DNA from 4 places in the Nakamurella alba genome. Region 1 is predicted to be linked to each of the others. Evidence: riboswitches for the same ligand, from Rfam matches in the RefSeq annotation. Region 1 holds a riboswitch; each other region holds the start of a gene.
What was found. A riboswitch is a leader RNA that binds a small molecule or an ion and turns the genes downstream of it on or off. The one in region 1 is predicted to bind S-adenosylmethionine.
Positions count from the first base shown of each region.

Region 1 (5,103 bases):
AGATCTCCGGGCAGGTGTCCCGGGCGCTGGCCGAGTCGCAGGCCGCCGGCGCCGCCACCACCGTTCTCAACTCGCTGTTCCAGAAGGCCTCCCGCACGGCCAAGAAGGTCGCCTCCGCGACCTCGCTCGGCGGTGCCGGCCGGTCCGTCGCCTCCGTCGCGCTGGACCTGGCCCTGGCCGACGGATCGGTGCCGGCATCCGCACTGATCGTCGGCACCGGCGCCTACGCCCGGGTGGTCGCCACCGCGCTGCGGGCCCGCGGCTGCGCCGAGTTCCTGGTGCACTCGCCGAGCGGCCGCGCCGAGGCCTTCGCCGCGACCCACCACGCCACCGCGATCGACGCCGACGGCCTGGTCAAGGCGGTCGCGACCGTCGACCTGGTGATCGGCTGCAGCGGGACCGGTCGCCGCAGCCTGTCCGACGAGGTGGTGGCCGAGGCCGTCGCGCTGCGCGAGAGCCGGCTCCGCGTCCTGGATCTCGCGCTGCACTCGGATCTCGGTCCGGGGGTCCGCGGGATGGACGGCGTCGACGTCACCGACCTGCACACCGTGGCCGAAGGGGTGGCGCCGGAGCACCACGACACCGTGGTCGCCGCGCAGGACATCGTCATCGACGCGGTCGCCCGCTTCGAGGAGGACCAAGCGGTCCGCACACTGGACCCGGCCGTCGTCGCGCTGCGCGAGCACGTCTCGTCCGCCGTGCAGAAGGAGATGGGCCGGTTCCGGTCGAAGTACGGGGACCTGTCCGACGACCTGGCCGCCGATGTCGAGCTGGCCATGCACCGGGTGACCCAGTCACTGCTGCACACGCCGACCCTGCGGGCCCGCGAGCTGGCCCGCACCGGCAGCGGCCAGGACTACGTGCAGGCGCTGCACACCCTCTTCGGGATCCGGCTGCCAGACGGGTCCGACCAGCACAGCTGACCGCCCGGGCGTCATCGGGCCCATGGTTGCGGCACCGGACAACTGAGCGGCACCGAACAACACAGCGGCACCGGACAACGTAGAGGCACCGGACAACGCAGCGGGCCCGGTCGGAGAACTCCGACCGGGCCCGCTCTTTCGTTTCTCAGACTTCGTGTGTCAGCCGCGCATCACGCCAGGCCGGTGGCCTCGAACGCGTCCAGGGTCGGCTTGATGGTGGCGGTCGGGCCGACCTTGTCGGCGATCGCGTCCAGGGTCTTCAGTCCGTCGCCGGTGTTGAAGATGACGGTCTCGGCATCGGGGTCCAGCTTGCCGGTGGCCAGCAGCTTGCGGAGCACGGCCACCGTGACGCCACCGGCGGTCTCGGCGAAGATGCCCTCGGTCCGGGCGAGCAGCTGGATGCCCTCGACGACCTCCTCGTCAGTGACGTCCTCGACGGCACCGCCGGTCCGGTTCACCACGTCCAGGACGTAGGGGCCGTCGGCCGGGTTGCCGATCGCCAGCGACTTCGCGATGGTGTCCGGCCGGACCGGCTGCACGAAGTCCTGGCCGGCCTTGTACGCCTGCGAGACCGGCGAGCAGCCGGTGGCCTGGGCGCCGAAGATCTTGTACGGGGTGTCGTCGACCAGGCCGAGGGCGGCGAGCTCGGTGAAACCCTTGTCCACCTTGGTGAGCTGCGACCCGGAGGCGATCGGGATGACGACCTGCTGCGGGATCCGCCAGCCCAGCGATTCGGCCACCTCGTAGGCCAGGGTCTTCGACCCCTCGGCGTAGAACGGCCGGACGTTGACGTTGACGAACGCCCAGTCCTCCTGCTCGGCGGCGATCTGCCCTGCCAGGCGGTTGATGTCGTCGTAGTTGCCGTCGACGGCGATGAGCGTGCCGCCGTACGCGGCGGTGGTCAGGATCTTCTGCTGCTCGAGGTTCGACGGGATGAACACCACCGACCGGATGCCGGCCCGCGCGGCCGCCGCGGCCACGGCGTTCGCCAGGTTGCCGGTGGACGGGCAGGCCAGCACCTTGAAACCGAGCTCGCGGGCGGCGGCCAGCGCCACCGCGACGACGCGGTCCTTGAACGAGTGCGTCGGGTTGCCGGAGTCGTCCTTCACCCACAGGTTGCGCAGACCCAGTTCCCGGCCGAGGTTCTCGGCCTTCACCAGCTTCGTCGCGCCCGGGTTGATGTTCGGCGTCGAGGCCACGTGCGAGGGCACCGGCAGCAGCGGCGCGTAACGCCAGATGTTCTGCGGGCCCGCCTCGATGGCCGCGCGCAGCTCGTCGCCCCGGAGCCGGAACTCGTACGCGACCTCGAGCGGCCCGAAGCACTCGGTACAGGCGTAGCTGGGTCCGAGTTCGACCCGTGCGCCGCACTCGCGACAGGACAGGGCGACGGCGGCACCGAGATCGGTACCGGACAGGACAGCAGTCATGACGAGGCCTCTCTGCTCATCTTCCCCGTTCGTGACGGGACGGAATTGGCACCTTCGGTCGATGGCCTCGCGAGCTGAGCTCGAAGAACGCGATCATCCGACGCGGTTGCCGGGGCTTCAACGGGCCGTATCCCTCTGCCCCTCTGGATGAGGTGTATTCGGTTGTGCGGCTGATCCTACATGGGCACTCGGTGCCGTTGGACTAGTCGGCGCTCGTGGTGGTGTCGAGAGCGGTGGCGATCTGGTCGGTGACGTGCTTCCAGTGCGTGCGCTGCCGGTCGCGGGCGGCGGCGTCGGGGAGGCGCTCCTGGTGGAACCCGATGCCGGTGCGGTCGTCCCGGTCGTCCAGGGTCAGCTGGATCGTCGAGTCCGGTCCGCCGGCGTCCTGCAGGGTCAGCCGGATCCGGTATCCCGGGTGGTAGGAGCGGATCTCGCCGCTTGCGCCGCCGTCCAGCACGAACCCTTCGCCACGATCGGTCGGCAGTGCTCCGTCGACGGGTGTGCCCAGCCACAGGGCCAGGCCGTCCGTCGAGGTGAGGAGCTCCCACACCACCGCTGCCGGGTACGGCACGGTGCTGCGCACCCCGATCTCCCAGCCCGCGTCGCGGGTGAGTCCGGTGGTGTCCGTCGGCGTCTGTCCGAGGCTGTCCATGGTCGTCTCCTTCGCTCGTCGGTGCTGCTTCGATGTAACCGGTATAGTGGTTACATGCACGGTCTGTCAACGATGCGGTCGTCCGACGGGGCGGTCTGGACCTTCGATCCTGGAGCGCTCTCCGCGGAGTTCCTGCTGCTCGGAGGCCCGGACGAGCTGGCGGTGTGGGACACCCTCCGCACTCCGCAGGACCTCGCCGACTGGGCCGGCCGGTGCTCGCTGGCCGTTGCGCCGGTCGCCGTCGACGGCACCGCACTCGCCGGGGCGCGGGCCCTGCGCGATGCGCTGTGGCGGGCCTTCCGGGCGCGCATGGCCGGCGGCCGGATCCCCGACGCGGACCTCGCGACGATCAACGCGGCCGCGGCCGTGCCGCCACTCGCCCCGGTACTGGACGGCGCCGAACGATCGCTCTGGCAGCAGCCGGCCACCGGCGCCCAGGTCGTGGCCGACGTGGCCAGGGACGCCGTCCGGGTGCTCGGCGGGCCGCTGGCCGACCGGATCCGCGAGTGCGCGGCGGACGACTGCGCCCTGGTGTTCGTGGACACCTCCCGGACCGGCGCGCGGCGCTGGTGCTCGATGCAGCGGTGCGGGAACCGGTCCAAGGTCCGGGCCTCCCGGCAGCGCGGTCGCGAGGACAGTGCCTGACGGATCGGGGCTGTCGGCGACGACTGGCAGGATGGCGACGTGCCGACGGCGACCCCCACACCACCGCCCCCGCTCGTCCTGGTGACGGGCGACGAAGGGTTGCTCGTGGACCGTGCGGTCAGCCGGACCATGGCGGCCGCGCGTGCCGTCGATCCCGAGGTCGAGCGCCGCGACGCGACCGGTGCCGGGCTGAGCCCGGCCGAGTTCGCGGACCTGGTGGCGCCCAGCCTGTTCGCCGAGCCACGCGTGGTGATCGTCCGTGGCGCGCACGAGGTCTCGAAGGAGACCGCCGCAGAACTGCTGCGCTACACCACCGATCAGGTGGACGGGGTGGTGCTGCTGGTCCAGCACGCCGGCGGGGCCCGCAACAAGCCGCTCGCCGACGGTCTTCGCAAGGCCGGCGCCGCTGTGCTGACCTGCGAGAAGGTCACCCGTCCCGCGGAGCGGATCGACTTCGTGCGCAACGAGATCCGGTCCGCCGGCGGCACCACGTCCCCGGACGCGGTGGCCGCGCTGGTGGACGCGGTCGGCTCCGACCTGCGCGAGCTCGCCGCCGCCGCTGGCCAGCTGGTCGCCGACACCGGCGGGATGGTCGACGAGGCCGCCGTCCGCCGCTACCACCACGGGCGTGCCGAGGTCTCCGGATTCGCGATCGCGGATCTGGTGATGGCGGGTGACATCCCGGCGGCGCTGGAGGCGCTGCGCTGGGCCCTGGACGTCGGGGTGGCGCACGTGCTGATCGCCGACGCGCTCGCCGACGGCGTGCGGACGGTGGCGAAGGTGGCCGGGGTCCGCAGTGGGAACTCCTACCAGCTCGCCGGTCAGCTGGGCATGCCGCCCTGGAAGATCGACAAGGCCAAAGGTGTGGCCCGTGGCTGGTCCGAGGCGGGGCTCGCCGCCGGTACGGCCGCGGTCGCAGTGGTCAACGCCGAGGTGAAAGGTGCCGCCGCCGACCCGGACTACGCGCTGGAGAAGGCCGTGATCGCGGTCGGCCGGGCGCGTCGGCTGAGCTGACCCTGCCCGCCGGCGGTGGCCGGGTGAGTCACCGGCCCGGCATCGGGTCGGTCATCGATGGTCCCGGCTCTCGACGGTGTCTGCAGGATCGGCGCGACGGACCGGCGCGAACGCAGAAACGGCGCCACCCCCGCGAGGGGATGACGCCGTTCGCGACCGTCGGTGGTCCGGGGCGAATCCGGACCGACCGGGTCAGAGCGCGTTGACCTGCTGGGCCAGCGCCGACTTGCGGTTCGCGGCCTGGTTGGCGTGGATGACGCCCTTCGACACGGCCTTGTCGAGGCTGCGGGAGGCGACCACGAGCTGCGTGGTGGCGGCTTCCTTGTCGCCGGCCTCGATGGCGGTGCGGACGCGCCGGACGGCGGTCTTCAGCGCCGACTTCACGGACTTGTTCCGCAGCCGAGCGGCCTCGTTGGTACGAATACGCTTGATCTGCGACTTG
Region 1 is NZ_WLYK01000001.1:965,914-971,016, forward strand. Features, by position in the region: gene GIS00_RS04240 (glutamyl-tRNA reductase) at 1-923, shown strand, start outside; gene thrC (threonine synthase) at 1,094-2,350, opposite strand; SAM riboswitch class I at 2,364-2,504, opposite strand; gene GIS00_RS04250 (SRPBCC family protein) at 2,553-3,002, opposite strand; gene GIS00_RS04255 (CGNR zinc finger domain-containing protein) at 3,057-3,647, shown strand; gene holA (DNA polymerase III subunit delta) at 3,687-4,661, shown strand; gene rpsT (30S ribosomal protein S20) at 4,854-5,103, opposite strand, start outside.

Region 2 (5,103 bases), on a different contig from region 1:
CGCCGTAGGAGGAGCTGACCGGATCGGCCCCGATCACCGTGACCGTCCCGCCGGAGACCTCCCGCAGGTACCCGCCGGCGCCGGTGATGGTACCGCCGGTCCCGATGCCGGCGACGAAATGCGTGACCCTGCCCTCGGTGTCGTCCCAGATCTCGGGTCCGGTGCGCTCACGGTGCGCCCGCGGGTTGGCCGGATTGTCGTACTGGTCCGCGCGCCACGCGCCGGGGATCTCCGCGGCCAGTCGCACCGCGGTCGAGTGCACGGAGGTCGGATCCTCCCGGGGCACACCCGCGGTGCCGAACACCACCTCGGCCCCGTAGGCGAGCAGGGTGAGCCGTTTCTCGACCGAGATCCGGTCGGAGATGACGGCGACGAGCCGGTAGCCGCGGGCGGCGGCCACCTGGGCGAGGCCGATACCGGTGTTGCCGGAGGTTGCTTCGACGATGGTGCCACCGGGGCCCAGCGCACCGGACCGCACGGCGTCGTCGACCAGCCACAGCGCCGTCCGGTCCTTGACCGACGTGCCCGGGTTGAACTGCTCGGCCTTGAGGTACACCTCGGCGTCGATCCCCTCGGTCACCCGCCGGAGCCGGATCAGCGGGGTGCGGCCGATGGTGTCCAGCACGGACCCGTACCGGGTCATCTACCCGACCGCCTCAGACCAACTCGGTGGACCGCACCGCGGGCAGTCCCAGGTTGTTCCGGAGGGTGGAGCCGGTGTAGTCCGCACGGAGCGAACCGCGCTCCTGCAGCAAGGGCACCACCTGATCGACGAAGTCGTCGAGGCCCCACGGCACCAGGTGCGACCCGATGATCAACCCATCCGAACCGTCGTTCTGCACGAAATCATCAATCTGGGCCGCGATCTCGGAGGCGGTACCGACGAACGGACCGCGCTCGAACTGATCGATGACCAGCTCGCGGAGGTTCAGGTTCTTCGTCTCGGCCACCTGCCGCCACTTCGCGACGGTCTCGAAGCGATCCTGGAAGGTGAAGGCCTTGCCCTGGATGATCTGTGGGGCGTCCGCGTCCGGCTCCACGTCCGGCAGCGGGCCTTCCGGGTCGTAGGCGGACAGGTCCCGGTTCCAGACCTGCTCCAGGAGGATCAACGCCGTCTGCCCGGTGACCTGACCGCGGCGCACCTCCTCGTACTTCTCCCGGGCCTCCGCCGCGGTGTCGCCGATGACGAAGCCGGCCGACGGCAGGATCTTGACATCGTCCGCGCTCCGGCCGGCGGCGACCACTCGGGCCTTGACGTCCCGGTAGAAGTCGGCCGCCTCCGGCAACTGGCCGTAGGGCGAGAAGATCGCGTCGGCGTTGGCCGCCGCGAAGTCGCGACCCTGCGGTGACACCCCGGCCTGCAGCAGCACCGGCCGGCCCTGCGGGCTGCGCGGGACGGTGAACCGGCCGTGGATGTCGAACTGCGGGCCGGCGTGCCGGAAGCTGCCGGCGTCGGACCGGCGCAGGAACGTACCGGTCTCCTTGTCCGCGACCAGGTCGCCCTCGTCCCAGGAGTCCCAGAGCTCCCGCACGGTGGCGATGAACTCCTCGGCCCGTTCGTACCGCTGCGCACGGTCCAGGAACCCGCCGCGCCGGAAGTTCTGGCCGGTGAACGCGTCGAACGAGGTGACCACGTTCCAGGCCGCCCGCCCGCCGGAGAGGTGGTCCAGCGACGCGAACTGCCGGGCGAGCTCGTACGGCTCGTTGAAGGTGGCGTTGATGGTGCCGGCCAGACCGAGGTGGGTGGTGACCGCGGCGATCGACGCCAGCACCGGCAGGGTGTCCGGGCGGCCGACGATGTCCTGGTCGAAGACCTGGCCCGCCCGCTCCCGCAGCGCGAGACCCTCGGCCAGGAAGAAGAAGTCGAACTTGCCGCGCTCGGCGGTGCGTGCGGTGTGCTCGAAGGTGCTGAAGTCGATCTGGCTGCCGGCCCGCTCGTCCCACCACGCGGTGTGGTGGTTGACGCCGCCCAGGTAGGCGCCCAGGATGATCTGCTTGCGTGTGCTCATCGTCAGTGGTCCTTGTCAGGCGGTGGCGTACCGGTTGGGCACGGAGGTGGGCAGGCCGATCAGCCCGCGCAGATTGGTGTCGGGGTAGGTCTCGCGGTGCTGCCCGCGGCGACGCAGCTCGGGCACCAGATCGTCCGCGATCCGCGGGACGTCATCGGTGGCGACGCCGGGTCGAAGTCGGAATCCGTGATATCCCAGTGTGTTCCAGCTCTGCAACCGGTCGGCCAGGTCGGCGGCCGACCCGGCGAACACCAGCGTCTCGGTCTCCAGTGGTACGCGGCCGTCCAGGCGCCGCAGCCGGTCCGCACCCGACTCGTCCGGACCGTCGAGGAACACCACTACGTCCGCCCAGACCTGCAGCGGCTCGGGCGACTGCCGGGCCTGCACGACCGCGTCGCCGACCTCGGCGAGGATCCCGCGGGCGCGCTCGTCGTCGGTCGGGGTGACGAACACCAGGTCCGCGTGCGCCGCGGCCAGCAGGTAGGGCACGCGCCGGTGCGCCAGCAGGCTGATCACCGGCTGGCCCTGCGGCGACCGGGGGGTGATCGACGGTCCCCGGACGCTGAACCCGCTGCCCACGAAATCGATGTGGTGCACCTTCTCGCGGTCGATGAAGCGGCGGTGCTCGACATCGCGGATCTCGGCGTCGTCCTCCCAGCTGTCCCACAACCGGCGGACCACGTCGATGGCCTCGCCGGCCTCGTCGAACAGGTCGACCAGGAAGGCGGGCAGCTCGCCGGGCTCCAGTGCCTCCAGGTCCAGCGCCGGGATCTCCCGACGGCCGAACTGGGCGGCCTCACGGCCGAAACCGCCGGTGCGCACCTGCCATCCCGCCCGGCCCCGGGAGGTGTGGTCGAGGGTGGCGAGGGCCTTGGAGACGTGGAACGGCTCGGTGTGCGTGGTGGTCACCACCGGCACCAGGCCGATGTGCCGGGTGACCGGCGCGACGCGGGCCGCGATGAGCAGGGCGTCCAGCCGGCCGCGCACCACGTCGGTCCGGTCGTCCTCCCGGTCGACCCGGTCGTACTGCAGGGTCAGTGAGTCCTCGATGGTGACCAGATCCAGCGTTCCGCGTTCCGCGGTGGAGATGAGATCCGTCCAGTAGCCGGCCGAGAAAAGTTCTGCCGGACGTGATGTCGGCTCACGCCACGCGGCGGGATGCCAACCGGCGCCGTCGAGGGCGAGGCCGAGGTGGATATGGGTGGACATGAGACCTCCGGGGTCGGTGATCCCGGCCGCGCGGCGACGACAGGTCGCCCCGGCCGGGCTGGTGGCTGGGGATGTCAGGAGCGACAGAGCGCGCCGGCGGTGACGCAGAGGTCGATCTCGCGGCGCAGCACCGCGTGCAGGGTGGTCATCTCCAGCGAACCGGACACGGTTCGGGTCCTTCCGTCGACGTCGCTTGCCCGGCATCGCTCCGACGCCGTGCCAGGTGTGATCCCGGGGCACCCCATCGAGTCGAAGGGTTGCCGTCCAGCCTGCCGGGCCAGTGGCTGGAACTCGTCACCTACCCCGACAGTAGGACCTGTACCGGGCCCGTGCAAGCATCCGAGGAGTGAATCGGTTCACCCTGTCACTATGAGATAGGTTGCCAGGTATGTGCTTCCAGGCGCCGAACACTCTCCCGGTCCCGCAATGACGGACGGCACCGGGGGACCGCGTCCGATCAGCACCGCCTTCCTGGATGCGCTGGGTCGCACGACGGACCGCAAGCGGGCAGCGTTCACGCCACTGGATTCCCCGTTCGCCGGGGCCGGAGCCGCAACGGTGGAGGCCGTGCGAGCCGCGACGGAGTCGGGTCGGGAAGAGATCGTGGCACTGGGCCGGGAGATCCATGCGCATCCCGAGGAGGCGTTCCGGGAGCACCGCTCGGTGGCCATCATCACGGCCCTGCTCGGACGGCACGGCATCCCCGCCGCCGTCGGATGGCACGACCTGGACACCGCCTTCCGGGCCGGCCTGACCGCCGAGGGTCCCGACGACGGCGCACCGGACCCGGATCGCGGGCCCACCGTCGCGATCCTGGCCGAGTACGACGCGCTTCCGCAGATCGGCCACGCCTGCGGTCACAACCTGATCGCCGCTGCCGCGGTCGGTGCGTTCCTCGGGTTGCACCGGGCGGTCGCCGCCGGGCTGCGTCTGCCCGGGCGTGTGCTGCTGCTGGGCACACCCGCGGAGGAGGGCAACTCCGGCAAGGAGATCCTGGCCCGCACCGGATTCTTCGACGCGGTGGACGCCGCAATCATGGTGCACGGCTTCGGGTACGACGTGGTCGACCACCCGTTCCTGGGCCGCCGCCAGCTGCGGGTGACCTACCACGGGACCGCCGCGCACGCGTCGGCGAGCCCGTTCCTGGGGCGCAACGCACTGGATGCGGTGGTGCTGAACTACCAGGCGATCGGGCTGCTGCGGCAACACATCCCGCCCAGCGACCGGGTGCACGGCATCGTGCTCGAGGGCGGCGACCGGCCCAGTGTCGTGCCGGAGCGGGCCACGGTGGAGTACTACGTGCGCTCCGCCGATCCGGCCACCCTGAAGGACCTCTCCGAGCGGCTCGAGGACATCGCCCGCGGTATCGCGCTGGCCACCGGCACCCGCGCCGAACTCACCTGGGACCCGGTGCCGTTCAGCCTGCCGGTCCGGACGAACGGCCCGCTGGCCGCCCGCTGGGCGGTGCACCAGGAAGCGCTCGGCCGGACCGCCCTGGCGGGTGGCGTGGTGCCGGAGATCCTCGCCGCATCCACAGATTTCGGCAACGTCAGCGTCCGGATCCCCGGCATCCACCCGATGATCGCGGTCAGCCCGCCGGAGGTTGCCCTGCACACCCGCGAGTTCGAGGCGGCGGCGGGATCCGCCGCCGGCGACGCAGCGGCGGTCCACGGCGCGATCGGCCTCGCACTGACCGCACTCGACTACCTGTCCGATCCCGCCCTGCGATCCGCCGTCGGCCGGGACTTCGTCGACGCCGGCGGCGCGGTGGACGTGGCGGGGTACTTCGACTGAGCCGCGGTTCAGCCCTGCGGCGCGACCGGAGGGTCGGCAGGGAGTCCGGCGTCCTTCCAGGCCGGGAAACCGCCCTCGACGTGCACCACGT
Region 2 is NZ_WLYK01000011.1:13,467-18,569, forward strand. Features, by position in the region: gene GIS00_RS22090 (pyridoxal-phosphate dependent enzyme) at 1-643, opposite strand, end outside; gene GIS00_RS22095 (NtaA/DmoA family FMN-dependent monooxygenase) at 657-2,009, opposite strand; gene GIS00_RS22100 (LLM class flavin-dependent oxidoreductase) at 2,025-3,218, opposite strand; SAM riboswitch class IV at 3,403-3,517, opposite strand; gene GIS00_RS22105 (M20 family metallopeptidase) at 3,645-5,012, shown strand; gene GIS00_RS22110 (rhodanese-like domain-containing protein) at 5,021-5,103, opposite strand, start outside.
Region 2: another riboswitch for S-adenosylmethionine. It lies ahead of GIS00_RS22100 (LLM class flavin-dependent oxidoreductase); the one in region 1 lies ahead of thrC (threonine synthase).

Region 3 (5,103 bases), on a different contig from region 1:
GGCGAGCAGCTCGCGGAGTCGTTGCGGTGGCGGCCCGCTGGCCAGGAACGAGAACAGGCCGTGGAACGTCCCTTCGACGTTGCGCACCCGGTCCTGCGGCGAGATCCGCTGCGACACCACCGCTTCGGCGAGCACCATGTAGACCGAGAGCAGCGCGTCGAACACCGCCGCGTCCTGGCTGAAGTGCGCGTCGGCGCGGCGCACCAGGTCCGCCTCGATGTACCCGACGAGCACGTCCTGCAGCTCCCCGTCCGAGACCGGACCGCTCCGGCCGAGCGCGCCGAGCGGCCTGTCGATCCGGTCGATGTCGAACCGGTCCTCCTCCTCGGGCACCACCGCCGCTGCAGTCGCGAGGAACCCGGGATCCCGCACGTCGGGCGTCCGGTCGACCAACTGCAGGAAGTCGTCCCAGGTGCCGGACGTCCGCTCCGGGTGCGCCGCGAACAGCTCGCGGTAGTGCGCGTACGCCAGCTCCTTGACCAGCAGTGGCCACACCACGGTCCGGTAGTCGACCGGGCTGCCGTGCGCGGCCAGCGCCGGCGTGGTGAGGTAGCGGGTCGGGGTCGGGCCGGACTCACGCAGGTAGCCGAGCTTGGAGTGGTAGGGCACCCCGCGGCGGGATCCCACGTGCAGCACCGGTTCCCGGCCACTGGGCAGGTACGTCAACCGCTCCTCCGTGCGGTCGAACCGCCCACCACGCCCCTCGCACACCAACACCATGAGGTCGATGAACGCCAGGCCGAACCCGCGGACCACGACGTCCTCGCCGGCCCGCAGTCCCGACAGGTCGATGTCGGCGGTGTACCCCGGCGGGATGCAGGTCAGCCCGTGCCGGGCGGCGCCGGCCAGCAGGTCGGCCTGTGCCGGGGTGGCCGTACGATCCAGGAAACCCTGTGCCAGCACCACGATGTCGGCCCGAAGGACGGTCCCGTCGGCGAGCGCCACCTCCTGCGCACCGGACCGGTCGGTCACCGAGACCGCGGAGGTCAGGTGCTCGACGACCCGGACGTCGCCCGGCAGCCCGGCGATCACGCCACGGTGCACCCAGCCGAGGTACTGCGACTGCACGTCCCGCCCGGCGAAGTCGTCCGGGCCGAGATCCGTTCGCTCACCGACGAACTCACGGCCGAATCCGGGTATCCACTCGGCGAGCGACGGCCCTGGGACCACCGGCCCCTGCATCGACACCGAGGAGTCGGTGAACATCGTGACGTCCCGGGTGATCGAGTTCATCCAGAGCAGCGGCGACTGGTGCTGCCGCCAGATCCGTCCGCCGCCCGCCGGGTGCGGATCGACGACGTGCAGGATCATCGGTCGTCCCGGGAACCCGGGCAGGTTGGCGGCCAACCGCTCCAGCACCGAGACCGTGCGCGGCCCACCACCGACGAAGACGATCGACGCACTCGCCTCCGGCGACACGGTCACCGCGCCGCACCGACCGGCACCGGCTGCGCGGCATGCGGATCCGTGCCGGGGACCGGCGGCCAGGCGACCAGTCCGGCGCCGGGGACGAGCTCCTTGCCGAACGCGTGCGCACCGACGGACTCCGGCTCCGCGTCCAGGTCGAACCGCGGCAGGTAGTCCGCGGCCAGGTACAGCTCCTTCGCCTCCGGCTGGCGGGGCCCGGTGGTCAGATGCACACGCTCGTAGCCCAGGTCGGCCGCCGCCTTCTCCAGCTGGGCCATCAACCGGACGGCCAGGCCACGCCGCCGGTGCTTCAGCGAGGTCCAGACCCGCTTCACCTCCGCGGTCCGCGGGTCGTACCGCCGGATCGCCCCGCCGGCGATGATCTCGTCGCCCTCGGCCAGGAGCACGAAAGTGCCGCGGGGGCGGACGAAGTCGGCCGGCGGCACCTCGACCAGCGTGGTCTCCGGGGTGTACGCGGCGTACCGAGTGATGTACTCGACCTTCAGGTCGGCGAGCAGGCCGGCCAGCCTCGGGTCGTCCGGCCCGACCAGCAGCACCCGCAGATCGGCGGCGCCGGCAACCGGCGAGACCCGCGCCCGGTCGACCCGGGGTGCCGGCAGCGCGGGCGCCGGACGGCCGTCCAACAGGGCCAGGAAGCCGTCGGTGACGTCCGCCACCGGTCCGGCGGCGGCCGGGTCCAGCACGAGACCGCCGTCCTCGTACCGCCGCAGCTGCGCCGACGACACGAACCAACCGGCGGCCACGGGCGCGGCGCCCATCGACTGCAGCACCGGCCGCAGGGCGTAGTCCAGAACCAGCACGTGCGCCGGCGAACCACCGGTGACCAGCGGGAGCACCGGGCGACCGGCCAGGGCGAACTGCGGCAACAGGTCGAGGAAGGTCTTCAGCAGTCCGGAGAAGGACGCCTTGAACACCGGGGTGGAGACCACGATGCCGTCGGCGGACGCGACGGCCGCGACCGCGGCCGCGATCTGCGGATCGCTGCTGTCGCCGGCCAGCAGGGCGTCGGCGGGCAGGTCCCGGGGGTGGATCGTGACCACGGTGTGCCCGGCGACCTCGAGCCGGAGTTCGACGTGCCGCAGCAGGGCCTGCGAGGTGGAAGTGGGTGACGGGCTGCCGGAGATCGCGACGACGGTGGCCATGACGGGTCCTTCTGGAATGCGGTCGATCCGTGCCACGTGCTGCGGCCGGATCGCTGACGGGTGCTGACGAGGGGACGCCGGGAGGTCGGGACGGACCGCCCGGACCGGGTCAGGAACGACAGAGATCGCTGCTGGTGCGCAGCAGATCGATGTGCCGACGCAGGAAGGGACGATTACCCGAGGGTGCGTGCACGTCGGTCGTCCTTCCCTGCCCGGGAGCCGTCGCTGCGACGTGACTCCGCACTTGCCGTCCCGATCGGGAGGGCCAGGTCCTCATCCGGAGCACCCCACCGCGGAGGAGGGTTGCCGCCCAGCGAGCCGGAGCTTCGCGCTGGAACTCATGACCTTCCCTCACGGTAACCAGCTGCCCGACAAGGGTCAAGCAGGCTCCCGGCCCCGGTCCTCGGCCGACCTGTGTACCCTGCCCGCAGGTGATGAGTGTCAGCGACAGGCCCTGGCGTGCTGACCGGCAACCCTCGCATGCTGTGGGGTGCCCCAGGTGAACACCAGGTCCCGGCACCGTGCCGGGGCAACCAGCAGGTGGCGACGCCCACCACGAGGAGGAGCACGCCGTGCGGACTTCCGTGACCCCGATGCTCCTGGTGAGCCGTCGGCACATCGACCTGCAGCGAGTGCACAGCGCACTCTGTCCGGCCTGACCGCATCCGGCCACTCCCTCCGCTGCTTCCGGGTTCACGCGCACCCGGATGCAGCGCCCCGATGAGAAAGCCTCTCCATGACGTTCTTCCTGTCCGTCGCGCTGACCGGTGCCGGCGCCCACCCCGGAGCCTGGCGCTCCCCCGCTGCCCGCCCCGGTGAGCTGACCTCGGCCCGCTACTGGACCGATCTGGTGCTGTCGGCGGAGCGTGCGCACCTCGACTTCGTCACGCTGGAGGACGGTTTCGGCCGCGATCCGCAGCGGCCGTCCGAGGTCGGACTGCGCCTGGACGCCACACTGCTGGCGGCCCGGATCGCTCCGTCCACCGGCCGCATCGGCATCGTGCCCGCCGCCGTGACCTCGCAGACCGAGCCGTTCCACCTGTCCAAGGCGATCGCCACCCTGGACTACGTCTCCAGCGGCAGAGCCGGTGTGCTGCCGCAGATCTCGATCGCCGACCAGGACTACGCCCTGGTCGGCCGGCGCGCGCCGCTGCCTCCCGCCGACGCCTGGGCGGAGGCCGCCGACTGGGTCGAGGTGGTGCGCCGGCTCTGGGACAGCTGGGAGGACGACGCCGAGATCCGGGACGTGGCGACCGGGCGGTTCGTGGACATCGACAAGCTGCACTACGTCGACTTCGCCGGGCCGTACTTCTCCGTGCGCGGACCCTCCATCACGCCGCGGCCGCCGCAGGGCCAACCGGTGGTGGTGGTCGCTGCCGGCCGCGAAGCCGGCGACGGTGCCATCGGTGTCGCCGCCGCACAGGCCGATGTGGCGATTCTCACCGATCCGCTCGCGGACCCGGATGCCGCCACGGCGCTCGCCGAACTGGACGGGTTGCGTGCCGCCACCGGCGGCGCCGCGCAGCGCCGGCTCACCGATCTGGTGGTGTTCCTCGACGACCGGGACACCACCGGCGCCGACCGACTCGCCGAGCTGGACGACCGGCACGGCGCATCCGCCGCGACCGGTACGGCCGTGTTCTCCGGCTCTCCAACGGATCTCGCCGCCCTGCTGGTGCACCGGCAGCAGGCCGGTTACGACGGCGTCCGGCTGTGGCCGGGCGTCCTGCCGACCGATCTCGAGGTGATCGTGCACGCCCTGGTACCGGAACTGCGCCGACTCGGCCTGCGCGAGACCGAGTACCTCAGCGAGTCGCTCCGCGACCGCCTCGACCTCCCGGTCGCCCCCAACCGTTACGCAGCAGTCTCTTCGGACATCGGAGCCCTCGCATGACCCCCCGCAAGCAGGTCCACCTGGCCGCGCACTTCCCCGGAGTCAACAACACGACGGTCTGGAGCGATCCCCAGTCGGGCAGCCAGATCGAGTTCGACTCCTTCGTCAGGTTCGCCCAGATCGCCGAACAGGCCAAGTTCGACTTCCTCTTCCTGGCCGAGGGTCTGCGGCTGCGGGAGCAGAACGGGAAGATCTACGACCTGGACGTGGTGGGCCGGCCGGACACCTTCACCATCCTGTCCGCGCTGGCCGCGGTCACCGAGCGGATCGGCCTGACCGGCACCATCAACTCCACCTTCAACGAACCGTTCGAGGTGGCACGGCAGTTCGCCACTCTCGATCATCTCTCCGACGGTCGCGCCGCGTGGAACGTGGTGACCTCCTGGGATGCCTTCACCGGCGAGAACTTCCGCCGTGGTGGCTATCTCGCGGAAGGTGACCGCTACGCGCGGGCGGAGTCGTTCCTGCACGCCACCCAGCGCCTGTTCGACTCGTGGCCGGACGGCGCCGTGGTGGCCGACGCAGCGGCCGGCCGGTTCCTGGCCGACGACCGGGCGGGTGAGTTCTCGATCCACGACGACTTCTTCGACATCGACGGACACTTCGACGTCCCACGCTCCCCGCAGGGCCGCCCGGTGA
Region 3 is NZ_WLYK01000011.1:20,535-25,637, reverse strand. Features, by position in the region: gene GIS00_RS22135 (FAD/NAD(P)-binding protein) at 1-1,425, opposite strand, end outside; gene ssuE (NADPH-dependent FMN reductase) at 1,422-2,570, opposite strand; SAM riboswitch class IV at 2,806-2,916, opposite strand; SAM riboswitch class IV at 3,001-3,112, shown strand; gene GIS00_RS29425 (putative leader peptide) at 3,164-3,229, shown strand; gene GIS00_RS22125 (LLM class flavin-dependent oxidoreductase) at 3,307-4,464, shown strand; gene GIS00_RS22120 (NtaA/DmoA family FMN-dependent monooxygenase) at 4,461-5,103, shown strand, end outside.
Region 3: another riboswitch for S-adenosylmethionine. It lies ahead of GIS00_RS29425 (putative leader peptide); the one in region 1 lies ahead of thrC (threonine synthase).

Region 4 (5,103 bases), 820 kb from region 1:
GGTCGGCAGCGTGTTCGGGTACACGGACCAGGTTCCATTGGCGGTCTCGTCGGTGAACGCCGCCGCGGTGATGATCTGCACGTCCAGGTTGAGTCCGATGTTCTGCTTGACCTGTGCCTGGATCGCCTGCAGCAGCACGTCCCGCTGGTCCCGCACGTAGGGCTGCGGGTAGCCGACGACGATCTTCAGCTGCTGATCGCCCTTGGTGCGGTAGCCGTCGGCGTCCCGACCGGTCCACCCGGCCTCGTCGAGCAGCTTGTTCGCCGCATCGACGTCGTTGCCCCAGGTGTTCTCCAGATCCTTGTCGTAGTAGGGGCTGTCCGGGCCGATCGAGGACCAGGCGCGCTTGACCGTGCCCAGGTACTGGTTCTGGATCAGGGCGTCCAGGTCGAAGCCGTCCCGCAGCGCCTGCCGCACCCGCTCGTCGTCGGCCGGCGCGATCCGCGTGTTGATGTTCAGCGAGAACGCGGTGCCGGTGGACGGTCCGGTCAGGTACTGGTAGCCGGACTGGCCGGAGAACAGGGAGGTGTCGGTGACCTGCACGCCCTCGATCAGGTCGACCTGACCCGAGGTGAGCGCGCCGGTGCGGGTGGTGGCCTCCGGCAGGAAGCGGTAGGTGACCGTGTCCAGGTGGGCCGGCCCGGTGTGCTGTGCGTAGCCCGGAGCCCAGTCGTAGTCGGGGTTCTTCTTGAACGAGATCTGCTGTCCCGACTGGTACCCGTCCAGGACGAACGGGCCGGTGCCGATCAGGTCGGCATCCGGCGTGCAGAGGTCCGAGTCCTTCTTCAGCGACGCCGGCAGCAGCACGGCGGTGCCGATCGACGCGAAGATGTCCAGCGTCGCGGCATCGGCCTGCTTGAGTTCCACCTCGAGCGTCGTGTCGTCCACCGCGGTCGAGGAGACGTAGTTGACCAGGGCCTGCTTGCTGGACTGGGTGCTCTCCGGCGCGACGATGAAGTCCAGGTTCTCCTTGACCGCCTCGGCGGTCAGCGGGGTGCCGTCGGAGAACTTCACCCCGTCCCGCAGATGGAAGGTGTAGGTCTTCCCGTCGCCGGAGATGTCCCAGGACTGCGCGAGCCACGGCGTGTAGCTGCCGTCGGAGGCCTTGCCCACCAACGACTCCGCGTAGTTGCGGATGATCGGGTAGGAGTTCTGCTGGCCCGATCGCTGGGGGTTGTAGCAGACCGGTTCGACGCTGACGCCCCAGGTCAGCGAACCGCCGTCCGTCGGGGTTCCGGCCGCGGCGGTGGACCCGGATGTCCCGGGCGTGCTGTCGGAGGCGGCGGAGTTCCCGCCGCAGGCGGCGGCCGTCAGGGTGACGGCGAGGCCGGCCAGGACGAGTCGAAGATGTCTGTGGCGCATGGGTTTCCGTTTCTGGGGATCGTGACGTGCGGCAGTGGTGATGACCGGTCGGGTCGGCGCGGGACGGATCAGGCGACGCGGGCGAGCGCGCCGCGTCGGGAGAGCTGGGGGAGGACGCCCTCGCCGACCCAGCGGGCCTCTTCGAGGTTCGGGAAGCCGGACAGGATGACCTCGTCGATGCCGAGATCGGCCAGTTCGAGCAGCCGATCGGCGATGGCCGCATGACTGCCGACCAACCCCAAGGCCGGGCCGCCGGCCAGCAGACCGAAACCGCCCCAGAGGTTCTCGCCGATCCACAGCGACTCCGGGCGGTGCGGGTCGGCATCTGCGAGCAGCGCCTGGCCACGCTGCTGGCCGACCGACTGCCGGCCCAGCAACTGGGTGCGGGCGGAGGCCAGGTGGTCCGGGCGTACACCGTCCAGATGGGCCAGTGCGTCCCGCTCGGCCGCGGCGTCGGTCTCCCGGCTGAGCACCCAGCTGCGGATCCCGAAGCGCAATGTCCGGCCGTTGGCCGCTGCGGCCCCGCGGAGCCGGTCGATCTTCCCGGCCAGTTGAGCGGGTGGTTCCAGCCAGGAGAGGTAGACGTCGACGTGCCGGCCGGCGACCCCGACGGCGAAGTCGGAGGACCCGCCGAACCAGACCTCCGGCCGGCGTGGCAGGGTCCTCCGGTAGCCGGACAGCAAGGTCGCACCCTCGACGTCGTGGTGGTGACCTGCGACGGTGACGGTCTCGCCGGCGAACAGCCGGTGCAGCACGTCCAGGTACTCGTCCGTGCGGGCGTACTGGTCGGCCTTGTCGCCCCGGTCGCCGTGCCGCAGCGCCTCGGCGCCCGGTTCACCGGTGACCACGTTCAGGTTGACCCGTCCGCCGGAGAGCGCCTGCAGCGAGGTCGCCCGGTGCGCGGTGGCGAACGGGGTCGCCGTCCTGGGGTGGAGCGCCACCAGGAACTGCAGGTCGCGGGTGGCCGCGAGCAGGCTCGACGACACCACCCACGGGTCCTCGCAGTACGAGCCGGTAGGTACCAGCACCCCGCGGAACCCGGTCTCCTCCAACGAGAGTGCGATCTGGGTCAGGTAGGACAGGCTGGGCGGGCGGAACGGGGCCGAGCGCCGGGTCGCGGCGTCGACGTGCACGTTCGTGCCGCCCTCGAGGAAGGCGGTCGATTCACCGGCGGTGGGCAGATACCAGTGCAAGGAAAGTTGAGAAGACATGGCGGAAGCGCGCTTTCGTCTCTGGAAGCCCGGCTCGGGCAGGACGCGGCCAGCACGTCAGACGGTCCGTCGGTGCAGGGCAGCACCCACGGCACCCGGCCGGGAACGGTGAGAAAGGGGAGATCAGTGCGCGCGGCGACAGCGGCCCTGGCGCACGGTGTTCGGCCGGTGCGCCAAGGTCAGCCGGACAGCGTCAGGCATGTCGCCTCTCCGCCGCATGATGCTCCCTCGCGTTCGAACTCGCGTCGCCATCGAGGAGACGCTGCGCTTGCTCCGACGGGTGTGCGTCGGAACCTGGTCTTCACCCGGGGCACCCCACCGCAGCGCGAGGGTTGCCGTCCGACAAGCCGGGGCCTTGATGTCGGAACTCGTGACCTGAGATGGACAGTAGGTGCGCGACGGCGACGGTGTCAAGGCGGTGATCAACGAGAACATCTGCCACAGATGGTGAACCGGTTCAGCGGGTGGTGGGGCCGTGCCCGGGTCGTCGCGGACGGCCACGGGAAGTGGTCGGGCGGCGCTACGGTTCAGCCACTTCCGTCGGGCATGATCCGGCCGTGAGGTCGCGGGCGGCAGCTGCACGCGATCCACGCGGGTGGGCAGCCGCAACAAGGAGATCGAGATGGACCTACGTTCGCTGGGTGAAGCGGCTCGTCGCCGGGCGTTCGAGTACCTGGATGCGGGACTGCCTGCGGTGGAACCGCGGGACTCCGCGGCCGTGGTGCTGCTTCGCGACGGAGAGGACGGCATCGAGCTGTGCATGCTGATGCGCAGTCACGCGATGGCCACCTCCGGCGGGGTGCCGGTGTTCCCCGGTGGGCTGATCGACCCGGCCGACGGCGAGACACGTTGGCTCACAGGTGATCCCACCGAGTGGGCGGAAGCGCTCGGCACGGACCGGGATCTCGCTCGGGCGGTCGTGGCCGGCGCGGTCCGGGAGCTGTTCGAGGAGACCGGCATCCTGCTCGCCGAGCCGCGCCCGCCGGGCGGAACCATGGTGGCGCGGACATGGACCGCCGCACGGCGCGATCTGGAGGCGCACCGGCTCACCTTCGCCGATTTCCTCGCCGCACGAAGTCTGGGCATCCGCACCGACGGACTTCGGCTGTGGAGCACCTGGATCACGACGGAGTTCGAGTCCCGTCGCTACCGGAATGCCTTCTTCCTCGCGGCACTGCCCGCGGGGCAGGAGGCCGAGGACGGCTCCACCGAGTCGGACGGTCTCCGGTGGTTCCGGTGCGACGACCTGCTCGCCGGGGCGGCGTCCGGCACGCTCGAGGTGCTGCCACCCCAACTCTCCATCGCCCTGGAACTGCGGGAGCACCGGGCGGTGGCGGACGCCTTGGCCGCTGCCACTGCGCCTCGCGAGGTCGTCCTGCCGGAGTTGCGGATCGCCGGGGATCGCCTGGACCTGATCCTTCCGCAGCATCTCGTGGACCGCGCGGCGGCCTGGCGGTCGGACGAGCCGACCCGCTGATCGGTCCGCTGAGTGGACCAATGGGGCCACCACTCCGCACGCGCGCCGGCTGCTGCGATCGAGGTGTCCGATTCGTTGCCAGTTCGGTCCGACCATTGTACGGTTGGTCCGACGAGCCCATCACCGAGCAATGGAGCGCGACGATGACGTCCACCGCACCGGCCACCACCCTGCGCGACCGCTACTCCGACGACCAGATCGCCTCGTTCTACGAATCCGGCTACTGGAGCACGGATTCGCTCTACGAGCTCATCCGCACCTCCGCTGCGTCCCGGCCCGACAAGGTGTTCGTCTTCGACAGCACCACGGCGGTCACCTACGCCGGGCTGCAGGAATCGGCCGTCCGAGTCGCGGCCGGGCTGCGCAGGGCGGGGGTCGCCCCGGGTGACCGGGTCGCGGTCCAGTTGCCCAACTGGACCGAGTTCGTGGTCATCGCCGCCGCGATCGCCCGGGCCGGGGCGGTCATCGTGCCGATCATGCCGATCTACCGGGACAAGGACGTCGCCTACGTCCTCGCACACTCCGGGGCGAAGGTGGCGGTCACCGCCGAGGAGTTCAAGGGGTTCGGCTACCTGGAGATGTTCCGGCAGATCCGACCGGCCTGCGAGGGGCTGGAGACGGTCGTCATCACCCGCGGCGCGACCGCGCCGGGTGCGGGCGAGATCGCCTGGGCCGACCTGGAGATCGCCGGCGACATCGCCGAGCTGGAGTCCGAGATCGGGCCCGACACGCACCCCGACGAGCCGTTCCTGGTGGTCTACACCTCGGGCACCACCGCCCGGCCGAAGGGTTGCCACCACACGCTGAACACCATCCGGTCGAGCGCGGCCGCCATCGCGCGGAGCCTCGACTACACCGAGGACGACGTCCAGTTCGGTCCGTCGCCCATCACCCACAGCACCGGTCTGGTGACTAGCGTGCTGCTGCCGCTGCTGAGCGGCGCCTCCTCGCACCTGATGGAGGCGTGGGAGCCGGTCGAGGGCATGCGCCGGATCAAAGAACACGGCTGCACGGTGTCCGTGACCGCGACTGCCTTCCTGCAGATGATGATGG
Region 4 is NZ_WLYK01000001.1:142,194-147,296, forward strand. Features, by position in the region: gene GIS00_RS00650 (ABC transporter substrate-binding protein) at 1-1,362, opposite strand, end outside; gene GIS00_RS00655 (LLM class flavin-dependent oxidoreductase) at 1,431-2,555, opposite strand; SAM riboswitch class IV at 2,833-2,949, opposite strand; gene GIS00_RS00660 (NUDIX hydrolase) at 3,196-4,050, shown strand; gene GIS00_RS00665 (AMP-binding protein) at 4,194-5,103, shown strand, end outside.
Region 4: another riboswitch for S-adenosylmethionine. It lies ahead of GIS00_RS00655 (LLM class flavin-dependent oxidoreductase); the one in region 1 lies ahead of thrC (threonine synthase).